2 regions of the Microlunatus phosphovorus NM-1 genome follow, and region 2 is predicted to be linked to the other one. Evidence: riboswitches for the same ligand, from Rfam matches in the RefSeq annotation. Region 2 holds a riboswitch; the other holds the start of a gene.

Region 1 (8,528 bases), 2.3 Mb from region 2:
TCGTCTCGCTGTGAGGCTGCGCTCCCAAGACTCCGTCTTCCTCCCTCACTCACAAGACGAAGAACGTGTCTTGTTCGCTCAGTCGTCCAGACGGAGCCGGCGCTCCGCCTCACGGCCGCTCGCGACGGGCTCGCTCGCGCGGTCGTTCAACGTGGTGTCCGCGCTCTAACGCACCTGGTTGGCCGGGGCGGTGAAGGTGTTGCACTTGCCGATGTCGCCGGTGGACAGGCCGGTCAGGCCCCAGAAGACTCTGCTCCGGGCCAGCCCGTGATCGCCCACGATGTTCGCGTCCTTGGACAAGGTGTCGTCGCCGACCGCCTGGTAGGTGCGCTCGATGCCGTCCAGATCTGACTGCTGGATGCCCATCGAACGCGACACCGAGCGCATGTACATCCCGGAGAAGCAGTCCGCCTGAGTCTCGAGGCGGCGCAGGAACTGGCTCGACTGTGCCTCGGAGTCGGCGTTCTGGGCGAGCGCATGGGTGCTGATCAAGATGCCGGTCCGCCCCTGGATCGCATGCCCGAACTCGTGGGCCATCACGACCTCGGCCGCCCACTTGTTGGTGCGGATGATCGGCACCGCCTGCGGCAGCAGGTTCGAGAAGTAGATCTGCTGGTCAGCACTGCAGTAGAAGGCGTTGACCCCTGACGTACCGCATTTGGTCGTGATCTTCTCGCCGTAGATGGTCACTGACGGACGGGGGAGGACGAAGCCGGCGCCGGTGACCGGAGGATTCCAGACCCGCATCAGGCACTCGACCTGATTGCTGAAATGCGTCTCCAGCGCGCTGTCCGAGGCGTTCGAGATGTTGATCGGTGGATTGTCACACCGCACCGGGGCCGGCGTCGTCTGGGCGTAGAGGCGGTTGTTGACCAGCCAGCCCTCGGCCTCGGCATAGGTCGTCGGAACTGGCAGCGCCGGCGGAGCGCTGTCGGCGGGCGGGACCTGGTAGTCGTCGTTCTGGTACGCGGCGTCCGAGGAACCGGTGAAGACGTTGACCATCACCAGCCCGATGATCGCCAGTACGCTCATCGCCACCAGACCCAGCAGCAGCGCCATCAGCGGGCTGCGCTTGCGGGGCGGCTGCGACGGCGGTCCGTAATACGGCACGCCCGGCTGCGGTCCACCGAATCCGCCCGGCGGGTTGGTTGCCCACTGACCCTGCTGGCCCGGGGCGGGCAGCTGACCGGGGGCCAACCGCTGGCCCTGGGGAAATCGCTGACCCGGGGAGAACTGACCGGGGACGCCAGCGCTGGGTCGGCCGAAGCCCTGGCTGCCCCATGGAGCAGGCGGCTGGTTGCCGTACGGGTTCTGGCGACCGTACGGAGCGCCGCCCCACTGCTGCTGTGTCACGTGCGGAAGCCTAGTGGGCAGCTGGTGTCATCCGACTGCGCCGTTTGAACCGGCCGGGCGACACGCGGCTGTGGGAGGCTAAGCCCGTGCCGGAGATCATCACCTCAGACCGCGTACCAGCTCGTGGCGTTGCGCGTCCGACTCGCGCGCTGCCCGCCCTCGCCCGAGCGATCGTGCTGCCTATCGTTGCCGTGCTCGTGCTGGCGGGTCTGCTCATCGGGCCCGGTACGCCGACCGCGCGTGCCGACGGCACCGCTGCCGATTTCACCGTGACAGCCAACCTCGGTCTGGACGGCACCTTGACGGTGCGCCAGGACATCACCTTCAGCACCGTGCCGGCCGAGGCTCAGCAGACCTTCGAGACCCAGCAGGACGTGCTGGGCGACCGGCGATACACCTACGACGTCAGCGGGTTTCAGGCCACGGCCGGTAGACAGCCGGTCGAGCCGACGGTGAAGGTCTCCGGGGGGCGTCTCACCACCGTGAGCTTTCCCACCAACGGATCGAAGCAGGTGAGCCTGGAGTACACGGTCGTCGGCGCGGTGATCGCCACGCCGGAGGGCACCGCCTTGGCCTGGCCGCTGCTGCAGGGCTTCGACTCGACGGTCTCGGAGTTCAGCGCAACCGTGGCGATTCCGGTGCCCTTCTCGTTCGTCGAATGCAACGCCGGCTCGCCGAGTTCTGAGGTTCCGTGCACCTTCGCGGCCGCGGGCACCGAGGACGCGCGCCAGCCCACCTTCCGGGACGGACCCCGCGGTCCGGGTGAATTCGTCCAGGTCAGGATCGGCTTCCCAGCGGGCGCGCTCGAGTCCAACCAGCAACTCGAGGACGTCTGGACCCTGGCCCGTGCCTTCTCCGCCAAGCCGTTGCCACTGGCGCTCGCCTTGGGGCTGCTCGTGCTCGGCGCAGCTGCCTTGTTCGCGTTGCATCGCCGCGCCGGGGTGGATGCCGGCGCCGGTACGGAGGTCAGCAAGGCGGCCGAGTTCGTGCCGGTCGGGCCGGGCCAGACCGAGTTCCGCGTGCTCGGCAATGTCCGGCCGGGTCATGTCGGTACGGTTGCGGACGAGCGTGTCGATCCGATCGATGTGACCGCGACCTTGATCGACCTGGCCGTGCACGGGCACCTGCTGATCACCGAACTGCCCCGGGCCAATGAGTTCGCCCCGACCGACTGGACCCTGACCCGTACCGATTCCGATGTGTCGAATCTGCACCCGTTCGAGCTCGCCCTGTTGGCGGGAGTCACTGGGCCGCTCGATGGCGCTGGGTCCGGTGGTGCTGGTGGTGCGGCCGCTGGTGTGGCCGGGGTCAAGGTCTCGGAGTTGCCCTCCCGGGTCTACGAGTCGGTCAACGCGGTCCAGGACAGCCTGTACGACGAGGTGGTGGCGTACGGCTGGTTCGAGCGCCGGCCCGACGCCACCCGCAACCGGTGGACCCAACTCGCGATCGGCGGGCTGGTCGGCTCCGTTGTGATCACCGCGCTGCTGGCTGCCTTCACCACATTCGGCCTGATCGGTCTCGCCCTGATCGTGCTGGCGCTCGGCCTGATGTTCGTGGCACAGGAGATGCCGGCCAGGACCAAGTCCGGAGCAGCGCTGCTGGCGGGGCTGGGCGTGCTGCGCTCGGATCTGATGTCACACCCCACCAACCAGCTGCCGCCCGGCCGCGAACTGAGCGAGATCTCCGAGCTGCTGCCGTACGCGGTCGTGTTGGGCGGCCACCAGCGTTGGCTGGATGCCATCGTGGCCAGTGACGAGGACGAGCACGAGGACCGTTTCGACCTCGGCTGGTACCACGGCCCCGAAGGCTGGCACCTGCACCACCTGCCCGACTCCCTGAAGAACTTCATCACCACCGTCTCGGGCGAACTCTTCGCGCGCTAGTGGTCACAAGCGCGCTAGCGCGCAGTGACACCCGTCGCGAGCGACCGCGCGGGCGGAGCGCCTCTGTCTGGACTGACGAACGAGCGAACGCGCTTTTTGTTCGCTCGTGAGGAGGGAAGGCAGAGGCTGAGCGCAGCCCTGCGCAGCGAGTGACGACTAATCAGTGCCGAATTCCATGGCGGCGCGGTCGAGGGCTTCCTGCTCGTCGTCGGGGCCGGCGCCGCGGGCGATCGCCTTGGCAGCGCCCTGTTCGAGACCGCCGACCAGTTCGGCGGTCGCGCCGCCGACGATGCCCTGGGACGCGTACAGCTCCAGCCGGGAACGAGAGTCGGCGATGTCCAGGTTGCGCATGGTCAGCTGACCGATCCGCTCGATCGGGCCGAAGGCCGCGTCCTCGACCCGCTCCATGGAGAGCCGATCCGGGTGGTAGGAGAGGTTCTGCCCCGTGGTGTCCAGGATCGAATAGTCCTCGCCCCGCCGCAGCTTGATCGTCACCTCGCCGGTCACCGCCGAGCCGACCCAGCGGACGAGTGACTCACGCAGCATCAGCGACTGCGGATCCAACCAGCGGCCCTCGTACATCAACCGGCCCAGCCGCCGTCCCTCGGCGTGGTAGTTGGCGAGGGTGTCCTCGTTGTGGATGCCGTTCAGCAGCCGCTCGTAGCCGATGTGCAACAGCGCCATGCCCGGCGCCTCGTAGATGCCGCGTGACTTGGCCTCGATGATCCGGTTCTCGATCTGGTCGCTCATGCCCAGTCCGTGCCGGCCACCGATCGCGTTGGCCTCCAGCACCAGGTCCACCGCGCTGTCGAAGGTACGCCCGTTGATGGCCACCGGCCGGCCCTGCTCGAAGCTCAGCGTGACGATCTCCGGCGCGATCTCGATGTCGTCGCGCCAGTAGGCGACGCCCATGATCGGCTCGACGATCTCCATCCCGGTGTCCAGGTGCTCCAGCCGCTTGGCCTCGTGGGTGGCACCCCAGATGTTGGCGTCGGTGCTGTACGCCTTCTCCTTCGACGCCCGGTACGGCAGGTCGCGTTCGGTCAGCCAGGCCGACATCTCTGCCCGGCCACCGAGTTCGTTGACGAAGGCCGCATCCAGCCACGGCTTGTAGATCCGCAGTTGGGGGTTGGCCAGCAGACCGTACCGGTAGAAGCGCTCGATGTCGTTGCCCTTATAGGTCGACCCATCCCCCCAGATACCGACGCCGTCCGACTTCATCGCCCGCACCAGCAGGGTGCCGGTGACGGCTCGACCCAGCGGCGTGGTGTTGAAGTAGGTCCGCCCGGCGGTACGGATGTGGAACGCGCCGCACTGCAGCGCGATCAGCCCCTCCTCGACCAGGGCCTCCTTGCAGTCGACCAAGCGCGAGATCTCAGCCCCGTACTGCAGAGCTCGTTCGGGGATCGAGGCGATGTCATCCTCGTCGTACTGGCCGAGGTCGGCCGCGTACGTGCAGGGGACCGCGCCCTTCTCGCGCATCCAGGCAACGGCGACGGAGGTGTCGAGCCCTCCGGAGAAGGCGATGCCGACGCGCTCGCCGACCGGGAGAGAGTTCAAGACCTTGGACACGAGATCCGAGCCTAGAGCATATTCATGCCATATGTCGAATATTCATGCAGAGCGGAAGGGTCTGTGCAACACGGCTCACTTGAGGTTCTGCAGGGTATATCCGTGCTCGGCGCAGCCGTCGATGAGCAGCTTCTTGGCCTCGGCGGAGATGTTGCCCGAATCGGGTGAATTGAGGACGTTGATCGCCGCGTCGACCCACTTCGTCGGCTCCGGGTCGAGCTGGCCCGAGTCGCGGGCGGCCTCCAGCGCCTTCACTGCTGCCTGGTTGAGCGTCGACCCACCTGCGGCAGCCGCATCCAACGCCGGGCAACCGATCTTGTACGCGTCATCGGCGGACTGGTTCTCGGTCGAGCAGGCGGCTAGCGAAGTGGCGGCAAGGCCAGCGGCGAGCAGCAGTCCGAGACGGTGACGGGTTCGGTGGCGCGAGGCGGTGCGTACGGCGGGCATGCAGCAAGGGTAGGTGCCCTGACACAAAGCGATTTCGGTCTCGTCGGGTGCGTATACTGACCGCCGAATCGTGCTCCGGGGTCGGTGCAAGTCCGAGCCGGCGGTGACAGTCCGCGACCCGCTGCAGTTGCAGCGGTTGATCTGGTGAAACTCCAGAACCGACGGTGAAAGTCCGGATGGGAGGCAGCACGGACGGTGGACGCCTATGGCGCCCGCCGTCGTTGGCGCGTTCTCCCGCGCCATCCCCCGGACGTACGGCAGTGCCATACGACAGCGGGGGACGGGAGGAGACCATGACCAGGCTGAGCCCTCAGCGGCGGCGCGTGCTCGCGCCCGCGCTGCTCGGTCTGATCCTGCTCGGGCTCTGGTCGCTGGCAGCCTCGACCATGTCGCCGGTGCTGTTGCCGAAGCCGCTGGCCGTGATCGACCGAGCCTGGCAGGACGCGGTCGATGGCGTGCTCTGGCCCTATCTGGCGGTCACGTTCGTCGAAGCGTTGGGCGGCTGTCTGTTGGGCGCGACGGTAGCCATCCCGCTCTCGATAGCGATCCATCGCCTCACCTGGTTCGCCGATGCCGTGCAGCCGTTCCTCGGTGCCACACAGGCGATCCCGGCGATCGCCCTGGCCCCCTTGCTGGTGTTGTGGGTCGGCTATGGGCTGTTGCCGATCGTGCTGCTGTGCGCGCTGATCGTCTTCTTCCCGATCCTGGTCTCGGCCGTGGTGGGACTGCGGATGGTCGACCAGGAGGTGGTGGACGCGGCTCGGCTGGACGGTGCCGGCAGTCTCGAGTTGCTGCGGCACGTGGAGATGCCGCTGGCCCTGCCTTCACTGCTGGGCGGCCTCAAGAACGGTTTCGCGCTCAGCGTCACCGGAGCCGTGGTCGGCGAGATGGTGATGGGCGGCAGCGGCCTCGGCACCGTGCTCACCGTGCAGCGCGATGCGGTGGACACCACCGGCATGTTCGCCAGCATCGGCTGGCTGTGCCTGCTCGCTGCCGGTGCCTATCTGTTGATCAGTTGGTGGGAGCGCCGCTCCGCCATCATCGAGTCCCTGAGATAGCCCCTTGAGATCTGAGATGAACCCCTGAGATGAGCCCTACCGAATTGAGGAAGTCAGCCATGAAGAGACGTACGTTCCTGACCGCCGCACTCGCCCTCGGCGTCGCCGGCTGTGCCCCCGCGGCGACCGGTGGCAGCCCATCGCCGTCGGCCTCCGGCCCGGCGCCATCGGCGTCGAATGCGCGAGCGACCATCGGGCTGAGCTACATCCCGAATGTCCAGTTCGCACCCTTCTATGTCGGCCAGTCCCAGTCGCTGTTCGACGGCGTCGACGCGGCAGTCAGCGTGCGCCACCACGGCTCCAACGAGGGTCTGTTCAACGCGCTCACCGCCGGCTCCGAGGACTTCCTGGTGGCGGCGGGCAGCGAGGCGATGCAGGCCCGCGCTCAGGGCGTCGATGTGATCGCGGTGGGCTCCTACTACAAGACCTTCCCGGTCGAGGTGATCGTCCTGGGCTCCTCGCCGATCCAGCAGTTGAGCGATCTCAAGGGCCGCAAGCTCGGCGTGCCAGGGCGGTACGGAGAGTCGTGGCTGGCCGTCCAGGTGGCGTTGGCCACCGCCGGGTTGAGTGAGGACGACGTCAAGATCGTCGAGGTCGGCTACACCCAGGTAGCGGCACTCAGTGGCAAGAAGGTGGACGCCGTCACCGGATTCCGGACCAACGAGCTGGTCCAGCTGCAGGCCGCCGGGGCCGAGCCTCGGTCACTCCCGGTGGCTCCGGGCACGGTACCGCTGGTCAGCACCAGTCTGCTGACGACAGCCGCGTACGCCAAGGCGCATCCCGAGGTGGTCCGTCAGGTGATCGCAGCAGTGACCAAGGCGATCGAGGCGACCGCCGCCGACCAGAAGGCCGCGATCGACATCTCGGCCAAGCAGATCCCCGGCTGGACAGAGGCCGCCAGGCCCAATGCCGAGGCCGTGCTGGCTGCCACCGTGGACGTGATGGCGCTTCAGGACGGCAAGTTCCTGCCCGCGCTGGACCCGGCCCAGTGGGACGCGATGAGCGCCTTCCTGGAGAAGTCCAAGCTGATCGAGAAGCCCGTTGCCGCAGCCGATGCCTTCACCAACGAGTACAGCGGGTAGTCAGGTTCTGGCCGGATGCCTCAGGAGTCGATCGAGGACATGTCTGGGTATCGCTCGCCCTGCACAGCTTCGATCGGTACGGCGGCGGCGAGTGCGGCGAGATCGTCAGCGGTCAGCGTGACGGAGGCGGCCGCGGCGTTCTCCTCGAGGTAGCGCACCCGCTTGGTGCCGGGGATCGGCACGATGTCATCGCCCTGTGCCAGCACCCAGGCCAGAGCCAACTGGCCGGCGGTCACCCCCTTCGCCGTCGCAAGCTGACGTACGGCATCGACCAGCGCGAGGTTAACGGCGAGGGCATCACCGGTGAACCGCGGGTTGAAGCGGCGGAAGTCGCCGGCCTCCAGGTCGTCCGGCGAGGTGATGGTGCCGGTCAGGAAGCCGCGGCCAAGCGGCGAGTACGGCACCAGACCGATGCCCAGCTCACGCAGCGTGGGCAGAATCTCGCTCTCGATGTGTCTGGTCCACAGTGAGTACTCGGTCTGCAGCGCCGTGATCGGGTGCACCGCCTGGGCTCGGCGGATCGTGGCGGACGACGCCTCACTCAGACCGAGGAAGCGGACCTTGCCGGCTTCGACGAGTCCGGCCATGGCTCCGACGGTGTCTTCGATCGGCACCGTGGAATCCACTCGGTGTTGGTAATAGAGGTCGATGTGGTCGACGCCGAGGCGCTGCAGGCTGGCGTCGCACGCCTGGCGTACGTAGTCAGGTGAACCGTCGATCCGGCGCAACATCGGGTTGTCCGGGTCGCGCACATTGCCGAACTTCGTGGCAAGCACCACGCCGTCGCGACGACCGGCAATCGCACGCCCAACGAGCTTCTCGTTGGTGAACGGTCCGTACATGTCGGCGGTGTCCAGCAGAGTGACGCCGAGGTCGAGGGCGCGATGGATCGTGGCGATGGCCTCGCTTTCGTCACTGGTGCCGTAGAACTCCGACATCCCCATGCAGCCGAGGCCCAGGGCCGACACTTCGAGGGCGGTGTTGCCGACGCCGAGAGTCCGGTGCGGGGGAGTGGTCGTGTCGTTTGATGTGGTCATGCCCATCAGCCTTCTCCTTCGAGTGCGCTCGAAGTCAAGACTTCCTCATCGTGCTCGACGGCAGTCACCCCACCAGTGTCATCCTTCGAGCGCACT
Region 2 (8,528 bases):
CCGGGTGCTCACCGGCGCGGTGCCGGTGCGAGAAGCCACTCGCAAGCGGGTCCTCGAGGCGATGCGTGAACTGGGCTACCGGCCCAATGGTGCGGCCCGAGCCCTGGTCCAGGGGCAGCAGCCGATCGTCGGCGTGATCACCAGAGACACCACTCGTCATGGCTACGCCCGGATGCTGCTCAACATCGAAGCCAGAGCCAAGTTGCACGGCTATCTGGTGGCGATCACGGTCGTGGATCCGGAGGAGTTCGACACCGCCGGAGGCGCGCTGGATGTCCTCTTGGCGCAACCGATCGTCGGCGTGGTGGTGCTCGACTACCACACCTATGACCCGGTCAAACTGCAGCGACGGCTCGGCTCGATTCCCATTGCCACCGTGATCCACGGCGGCGAGAGTCCCGTCGATGTCGCCCACGTCCTCGTCGACGACTACGAGGCCGCGCGAGAGACCACCCGGCATCTGCTGTCACTCGGCCACCAGACGGTGCACCACATCGCTGTTCCGGGGCAACAGGCCAACCAGGGCTCGCACGCTCGCGAGCGAGGCTGGCGGGAAGCGCTCGAAGCGGCCGGCGCGCCGGTCCCAGCAGTTCAACGCACCGATTGGTCGATCGCGTCCGGTGTGGCCGCAGGGGCGGCGCTGGCGGCCGACCCGACCGTCACAGCGGTGTTCTGCAGCAACGACGAGCTCGCCTTCGCAACCATGCGCAGCATGCACGAGGCCGGCCGGCAGGTGCCAGCCGATGTCAGTGTCGCCGGACTGGACGACGAACCGCTTGCCAGCATCTGGGTGCCCAGCCTCACCACCTACCGGCTCGACTTCGACTGGGCGGGACAGGCCGCCCTCGAGCTGCTCATCGACCCGGCCGAGGGTGCCCAAAGGGCCGGCAATCCCAGGTCGGGCCTGGTTGTCCGGGAGAGTACGCGCCCGCCACGGTGACGACCTGCCGGGTCGGATCGGCCCGCCTGGCAAGGGCAGAGGTCAGGCGGCCGCAGGCAGACCCGGGGTTACTTCGGCGTACGCGTCGGTCGGCAGCAGGCGGACCCGGGAGACCGAGGCCGCAGCCAGCAATTTCGAGGCGGCCGCCTCGTCCGGATCACCGTCGGCGTACAGCAGGCTGCGGAGGGCGTACAGCAGGTTCTCGGGCGGATCCAGATAGGTCCGGGCCGGATTGATCAGATCGGGTCGCACATAGAGCGCAAGCAGCAACAGCCCGTACACCGGTTTCAGGCCTTCGGCGAGGGCCGGCTGGTAGTAGGGCACGTCGATGATTCGCGCATCGAATCTGCCGTAGAAGCGGAGCCGGGACAGCGGATCGCCGTGGTGGGGGTGGGCCTCGTGATAGTCGGGGTGCTGGACTTCGGCCAGCACCAGACTCGGCTGCTCGGTGTCCTCCAGCGTCTGGATGAAGGCGCGATACAGCTCGCTGCCGAGACCCGTGCCGCGAAGATCCTGCCGGGTCGCCATCTGCCGCAGCACGACCGCACTCGCCGCGCGGACATTGACGAAGACTGCCGCGGCAACGATATCGTCGGTGCCGTCCACCCCAACCAGCAGCGTCGTGGTGTTCTCCTCGAGCTTGGCTTCGAACTCCTCGAACGGCTCCAGCTCGTCGAACACGAAGCTGGGTGCGAGCACGTTGTCGAAGGCGGGCCTCCGGTCGGCGGGAGTGGCTACCCGGACGGTCATGCTCATGTTCGTTCTCCCAGCTCTTTCTGGCTTTCCGAGCACAGTACGTGATCGCTCCGACACTGCCTCGGGAGGCCAACGGCTGGACCGACGACATCAATGTCGGAGCCGTCGGGTACGTTCCGGGTTTCGATCTCTAGACGGACAGGCCGCTCGACCATGAACGTAAGCAAGCTGACCATCGTCACCGGTGCGCTGCTGGTGCTGACCGGTGTGACGGCCTATCTGGTGACCGGAACGAGCAGTGTGACTGCGCTCATCCCGGCATTCATCGGGGTGCCGATGTTGATCTGCGCCCTGATCAGCCGCCGGCCCAACCTCTACCGTCATGCCATCCATACGGCGCTGGTCATCGCCTTGATCGGCGCCCTCGGGTCGTTGATGAACGTGGTGAAGATCGGCCAGCTGATCACCGGCACGGCAGAGCGCCCGGCGGCCATCGCCACCAGCGTGATCATGTTCCTGCTCTGCGTGAACTACGTCGCCGCCGGCGTCTACTCCTTCGTCGAGGCCCGGAGGCGTCGCAAGCCGGCCTGAGCTACGGCAGGATGTCCTCCGTGACCCTGCTCGATGGTCGCGCTTCGCGCTCCGCGGTCACGGGCTCCGCGAGGTCTCACTCGTTCGTCGCGGTTTCAGACGACGAAGAACATGTCGCCCCAAACCGCTCCTGCACTCGTGAGAGGCTCTGCCCGTGACCGAGCTGAATGAACCGCTCCGAGAACTCGCGCAGGCGTACGGGATCGCCACCGAGTACTGGGATTGGCAGGGGCAGCACGTCTCGGTCGAGGCCGAGACCGTGATCGCCGTGTTGGCCGGTCTGGATGTCGACGCATCGACCCCGGAGAAGGCCTGGCAGGCGCTGCAGCAGCATCACCGGGAGCCGTGGACGAGGATGCTGCCGCGTTGTCTGGCCACCCGGCAAGGGCACGCGGTCTCGATCTGGGTGCACGTCACGGCCGGCGATCCGGTGGACGTCTGGGTCGAGCTGGAGACCGGTGGCGGGCGAGGACTGCGGCAGCTGGAGAACTGGAACCCGGCACGGGAGATCGACGGTCGCTGGGTCGGCGAGGCCAGCTTCGAGATCCCGGGCGATCTGCCGCTCGGTTATCACACGGTCCGGGCTCGCAGCGGTGGGCACGGCGGTGGTCAGGAAGCGTCGATGCCGCTGATCATCACCCCGGCCTGGCTCGGTCTGCCGGCGCGGCTGGGGGATCGGCGGGCTTGGGGCCTGGCGACCCAGCTCTACAGCGTGCGCTCGCACGGATCCTGGGGCGGAGTGGGTGACCTTACCGATCTGACCGACCTCGCGGTCTGGTCGGGCGCGGAGCACGGCGCCGACTACATCTTGATCAATCCGTTGCATGCGGCCGAGCCGGTGCCGCCGATGGAGCCGTCGCCGTATCTGCCGAGCACCCGCCGGTTCTTCAACCCGCTCTATCTCCGCCCCGAGCGGATCCCCGAGTATGTCGAGCTGACTCCCGACCAGCGGGCCGCGGTCGAGGCGCTCCGGTCCGAGGTCGACACTCCGGAGGCGTGGCAGTCCATCGATCGCAATGCCGCCTGGACGGCCAAGCGGGCTGCCTTGAAGATCATTTTCGAGGTGCCCCGCTCCGCCGGCCGGCAATTGGCCTTCACCGCATTCCGCCGCCGGGCCGGTGAAGGACTGGAGCGGTTCGCGCAGTGGGCGGTGTTGAGCGAGCAGCACGGTCCGCATTTCGATGAGTGGCCGGCCGAGCTGCAGCATCCCAGGACGGCCCAGGTGGCGGAGTTCACCGCCACCCACGGCCATGAGATCGACTTCGTGTGCTGGCTGCAGTGGGTGATGGACGAGCAGCTGGCCAGTGCGCAGAGCGCCAGTGAGCAGGCCGGCATGGCACTCGGCATCATGCATGACCTGGCGGTGGGTGTGCATCCGCACGGCGCCGATGCCTGGGCGCTCAAGGACACCTACGCGCAAGGGATCTCGGTCGGTGCACCGCCGGATCCGTACAACCAGAACGGGCAGAACTGGAGCCAGCCGCCCTGGCGTCCCGACCGGTTGGCCGAGCAGGCGTACGCGCCGTACCGGGAGATGGTGCGCACCATCCTCCGCCACGCCGGAGGGATCCGGGTCGACCATGTGATCGGCCTGTTCCGGTTGTGGTGGATCCCCGAGGGCGCGGGGCCGACCAAGGGCACCTATGTGCGCAACGACCATGAGGCGATGGTCGGCATCCTGGCGCTGGAGGCGCATCGCGCGGGCGCGGTGGTGGTCGGCGAGGACCTTGGCACGGTGGAGCCGTGGGTGCGGGACTATCTCCGAGAGCGCGGCATTCTCGGCACCTCGATCCTGTGGTTCGAGTTCGACTTCCATGGTGACGGATCACCGCTGGCGCCGGAGAAATGGCGGGAATACTGCCTCGCCTCGGTGACCACCCACGACCTGCCGCCGACCGCCGGCTATCTGGCCGGCGACCACGTACGACTGCGTGACCAGCTGGGAGTGCTGACCCGGCCGCTGGCCGAGGAGCTCGCGGTCGACGAGGCCGAGCGGAAGGCCTGGTTGGACAACCTGCGGGCCCGCCGTGGGCTGGCCGACGACGCGGACGAGGAGGCGACGGTCGCTGCGCTCTATCGCTATCTGACCTGGACCCGCTCGCGGCTGCTCAACGTGGCCCTCGGCGACGCGATCGGGGACCACCGGGTGCAGAACCAGCCGGGCACGGTGAACGAGTACCCGAACTGGCGGGTGCCGTTGAGCGGACCGGACGGCCAGCCGGTCTGGCTGGAGGACGTGCTGACCGACCGGTGAGCCCGCGACCTGATGAAGGTCGTCAGCGGCCGCTGATCACGCCCTTCTCGACGGCCTTGGTGACCGCGTCGGCTTCCGCCTGGGTGAGCGTCCCAGCCTTGACGGCGGCATCCAACCGGCTCTTCAGTACTGCGGCACGGTCGGCCTGGCGCTCGGCCCGGATCTCCTCGAACGCCTTGGTGACCTTGGCCTCGTCGAGGCCGAGCTTCTCAGCGAGCTGCTTGGCCAGCTGCGCGTCGCGCTTCGCCGGGTCGGGACGGCTCGGTCGTGCGGACGGACTGGCGCTCGGATCCGCCGAGGGGCGTGCGGTTGGCCGGTTGGCCTCCCGGATGGCCTTCAGCGCGTCGGTGACCTTGGCCTGGTCGACGCCGAGCTTCTCGGCGAGCTGCTTGGCGAGGTCTCCGTCGAAGGCGCCGCGGCCCGGTCCGCCGCGGTGTCCGTGGCCAGGACCACCGCGGCCCGGGCCGGTCGTGGATGAGGCTGACGGCTTCGATGATGGCGAGCTGGTCGGATCGGCCGATGCCAGCCCGGCGATGCCGACACCAACGCCGAGCGCGAGGACACCGGCGGCAGTCGAGGCGACGACGACCTTGGTGGTTCGGGACACAGGAAGACTCCTTTTGGGATGAGATCGAGAACGACACTCCGCGGCCGCGCTGGGGCCGGACTGGCAACCGTCTGTCAAGAGACTGTCACTGGCTGTGAGTCGGTGGCAGGATCGCTCCCGAGGAGGTACGCGTGAACGACTCGAGTCCGAGCGACAGTGATGCCACGGATGGACACGGCGGCGAGAGCCTGCTCACGGTGATCATCGCGTTCGCCGCGAATCTGGTGATCGCCATCGCCAAGTCCGTCGCTGCGACGATCACCGGGTCGGCGTCGATGCTGGCCGAGGCAGCGCACTCCTGGGCCGACACCGGCAACGAGGTCTTCCTGCTGATCGCCGAGCGGCGTTCAGACCGCGCTCGGGACTCGCGTCACCCGATGGGATACGGCAAGGAGGCGTACGTCTGGTCGATGTTCGCCGCCTTCGGTCTGTTCACCGCCGGTGCGGTGGTCTCGATCAGCCACGGCATCAACGAACTCCGCAACCCCGAGCCGGCGACCGACTACGCGATCGCGTACATCGTATTGGCCATCTCGTTCGTCCTGGAGGGGATCTCGTTCAGCCAGGCGTTCCGGCAGACCCGCCGGAAGGCTGGCTGGCTGCGACGCGGTCACCTGTCCTACGTGCTGAACACCTCCAACCCGACGCTGCGGGCGGTGTTCTTCGAGGATGCCGCCGCGCTGGTCGGGTTGCTGATCGCGTTCGCCGGCATCGCCTTGCACCAGTACACGGGGTCACCGATCCCGGATGCGATCGGGTCGATCCTGGTCGGGCTGCTGCTGGGCGTGCTCGCCGTGGTGCTGATCAACCGCAACCGACGGTTTCTGGTCGGTCAGCAGGTGCAGCCCGACATCCGCAACACCGCGTTGGTGGCGCTGCTCGCCGTCCCCGACATCGAGCGGGTCACCTACCTGCACCTGGAGTTCGTCGGACCGGAGCGGCTCTATCTGGTCGCTGCGGTCGATTTGATCGGGGATCTGCGCGAGCACGACGTGGCGACCAGGCTGCGGCGGATCGAGCGCGAACTGGAGGCCCGGCCGTCGATCGTGGAGGCCGTGCTGACGCTGGCCACCCGCGACGAGCCGAGTCTGCAGCCCGATCCGGCCTCTCCACCGAGCCGGTTGCTCTGAGCCTTCGAGTTCGGCATGTGGCCCCGGGTATGCAGCACTCGAGGGTCGATGGCAGAATCCTTCGGCAAGAGAACTCTGCGTGCTCTGGGGTCGGTGCAATTCCGAACCGGCGGTGACAGTCCGCGACCCGATGGCAGCCAGCTATCGGTTGACCAGGTGAAACTCCTGGACCGACGGTGAAAGTCCGGATGGGAAGCGCACGCTGGCGGTTCGACCTGTCGCGGTCAGCAGACCCGTGCGGGTGCGGTCCTCGACCTGCCCGTCGTCTGAGCCGACGCAGTCGTTCACCAGCCCTTCCTATCGCCATCCTCCGGGCTCGCGGCCCGAGAGGAAGGGATGGATGGTGTCGGAAACCGCCGCCATGCGCCGTGCGCTACGGCTCGCCGCCAGCCCCGGCTTCGTCAAAGGACCCAACCCACGGGTCGGCTGCGTGCTCATCGACAACACTGGAGCCCCCGTCGGCGAAGGCTGGCACGCAGGCGCGGGCCATCCCCACGCCGAGGTCGCCGCGATCGCCGACGCCGGCGCGCGAGCCCGTGGCTCGACCGCGGTGGTCACCCTGGAGCCCTGCAGCCACACCGGTCGGACGGGCCCGTGCGTCGATGCCCTGATCGCTGCCGGGGTTCGGCGGGTCGTCTGGGCCTCAACCGACCCCAACCCGATCGCCGCAGGTGGCGGCGAGCGTCTGCGCCTGGCCGGTATCGACACGGCGGCCGGGCTGCTGGCCGCGGATGCCGATCAGCTCAACCGCAGCTGGATCTTCGCGCATCGATCTGGTCGGCCGTACGTCACCTGGAAGTTCGCCGGCAGTCTCGACGGTCGCAGTGCCGCCGCTGACGGCAGCAGCCGGTGGATCAGTTCGGCCGCCGCTCGGGCTGACGCACATCGGCTTCGTGCCCGTGCCGGCGCGGTGCTCGCCGGTATCGGCAGTGTGCTGGTCGACAACGCGCAGCTGGCCGCCCGCGGTGACGCGGGCGAGCCGATCAGATATGCCGACCAGCCTCTCCGCGTGGTGATCGGCCACCGCCAACCCCCGGTCGGGGCGCGGATCCGCGATGACGCCGCCCCGACGTTGCGGATCCCGACCCACGATCCCGCCGAAGTGCTGGCGGCCTTGTCCGCGCGTGGCGTCCACGACGTGCTGCTGGAGGGTGGCCCGACCGTCGCCGCCGCCTTCTGGCGGGCGGGTCTGGTCGATGAGGTGGTCGCCTATCTGGCACCCGTGCTGCTCGGCTCCGGACCGTCGTCCGTCGCTGATCTCGGCGTCGCGACGATGGCCGGCGCCCAGCGACTCGACGTCGTCGCCATCGACGTGATCGGCCAGGATGTCGACGCCAACGTACGGATCACCGCCCGCCCAGTCATCTCGCCCGTCCCCAGCAACAACTAGGAGTTTGATCATGTTCACCGGAATCGTGGAGGACCTCGGCACCGTGCTCGAGCTTGCCCCGAGCGACGATGCCGCCCGCCTGATCGTGCAGACGGGCATCGGGGTCGACGGCGTACCTATCGGCGGGTCGATCGCCGTGAACGGCTGCTGCCTCACCGTGGTCGAGCGGGGCACCGACTGGTTCGTCGCCGACGTGATGGCCGAGACCTTGGCAAAGACCTCCCTCGGTGACGCCGAGGCCGGCACCCGGGTCAATATCGAGCGTGCTGTCCGCGCCGGCGACCGACTTGACGGACACATCGTGCAGGGGCACGTCGACGGCACCGGACGACTGGTTGGCCGGCAGCCCTCGACCCATTGGGAGGTGATCACGATCGAGGTGCCCAGGCCGTTGTTGCGCTACCTGGCGCCCAAGGGCTCTGTGGCCGTCGACGGGGTGTCGCTGACCGTGGTCGAGGTCGATGATCAGGAGGCGACACTGACGATCTCGCTCATCCCGGAGACGCTGGGCCGGACCACGCTCGGGATCCGGGCGCCGGGGGAGCGAGTCAACCTCGAGGTCGACGTGATCGCCAAGTACGTCGAGCGGATGCTGGTGATCGATCGTGGCTGAGCACACGCCGGCCGACGGACCCGCCGTCCGACTGGACAGCATCGATGACGCTCTCACCGCGCTCAAAGCGGGCCAGGTCGTCATCGTGGTCGACGACGAGGATCGCGAGAACGAGGGCGATTTCATCCTGGCTGCCGAGCTCGCGACGCCGGACCTCCTCGGCTTTGTCATCCGGCACAGCTCGGGCATGGTCTGCGTGCCGATGGAAGCCGCTGACCTCGACCGGCTGAGGATCCCGATGATGACGACGCGGAACACCGATCCGCTGCGCACCGCCTACACGGTCACCGTCGATGCGGCGATCGGT

The links. A riboswitch is a leader RNA that binds a small molecule or an ion and turns the genes downstream of it on or off. The one in region 2 is predicted to bind FMN.
Region 1: another riboswitch for FMN. It lies ahead of MLP_RS22835 (ABC transporter permease); the one in region 2 lies ahead of ribD (bifunctional diaminohydroxyphosphoribosylaminopyrimidine deaminase/5-amino-6-(5-phosphoribosylamino)uracil reductase RibD).

What each region holds. Positions count from the first base shown of each region.
Region 1 is NC_015635.1:5,028,472-5,036,999, reverse strand. It holds gene MLP_RS22855 (neutral zinc metallopeptidase) at 166-1,353, opposite strand; gene MLP_RS22850 (DUF2207 domain-containing protein) at 1,440-3,236, shown strand; gene argG (argininosuccinate synthase) at 3,393-4,808, opposite strand; gene MLP_RS22840 (hypothetical protein) at 4,884-5,255, opposite strand; FMN riboswitch at 5,322-5,449, shown strand; gene MLP_RS22835 (ABC transporter permease) at 5,549-6,313, shown strand; gene MLP_RS22830 (ABC transporter substrate-binding protein) at 6,373-7,395, shown strand; gene MLP_RS22825 (aldo/keto reductase) at 7,416-8,438, opposite strand.
Region 2 is NC_015635.1:1,647,872-1,656,399, forward strand. It holds gene MLP_RS07395 (LacI family DNA-binding transcriptional regulator) at 1-940, shown strand, start outside; gene MLP_RS26175 (GNAT family N-acetyltransferase) at 983-1,696, opposite strand; gene MLP_RS07405 (hypothetical protein) at 1,850-2,227, shown strand; gene malQ (4-alpha-glucanotransferase) at 2,382-4,481, shown strand; gene MLP_RS07415 (hypothetical protein) at 4,504-5,088, opposite strand; gene MLP_RS07420 (cation diffusion facilitator family transporter) at 5,220-6,218, shown strand; FMN riboswitch at 6,294-6,423, shown strand; gene ribD (bifunctional diaminohydroxyphosphoribosylaminopyrimidine deaminase/5-amino-6-(5-phosphoribosylamino)uracil reductase RibD) at 6,559-7,608, shown strand; gene MLP_RS07430 (riboflavin synthase) at 7,619-8,221, shown strand; gene ribB (3,4-dihydroxy-2-butanone-4-phosphate synthase) at 8,214-8,528, shown strand, end outside.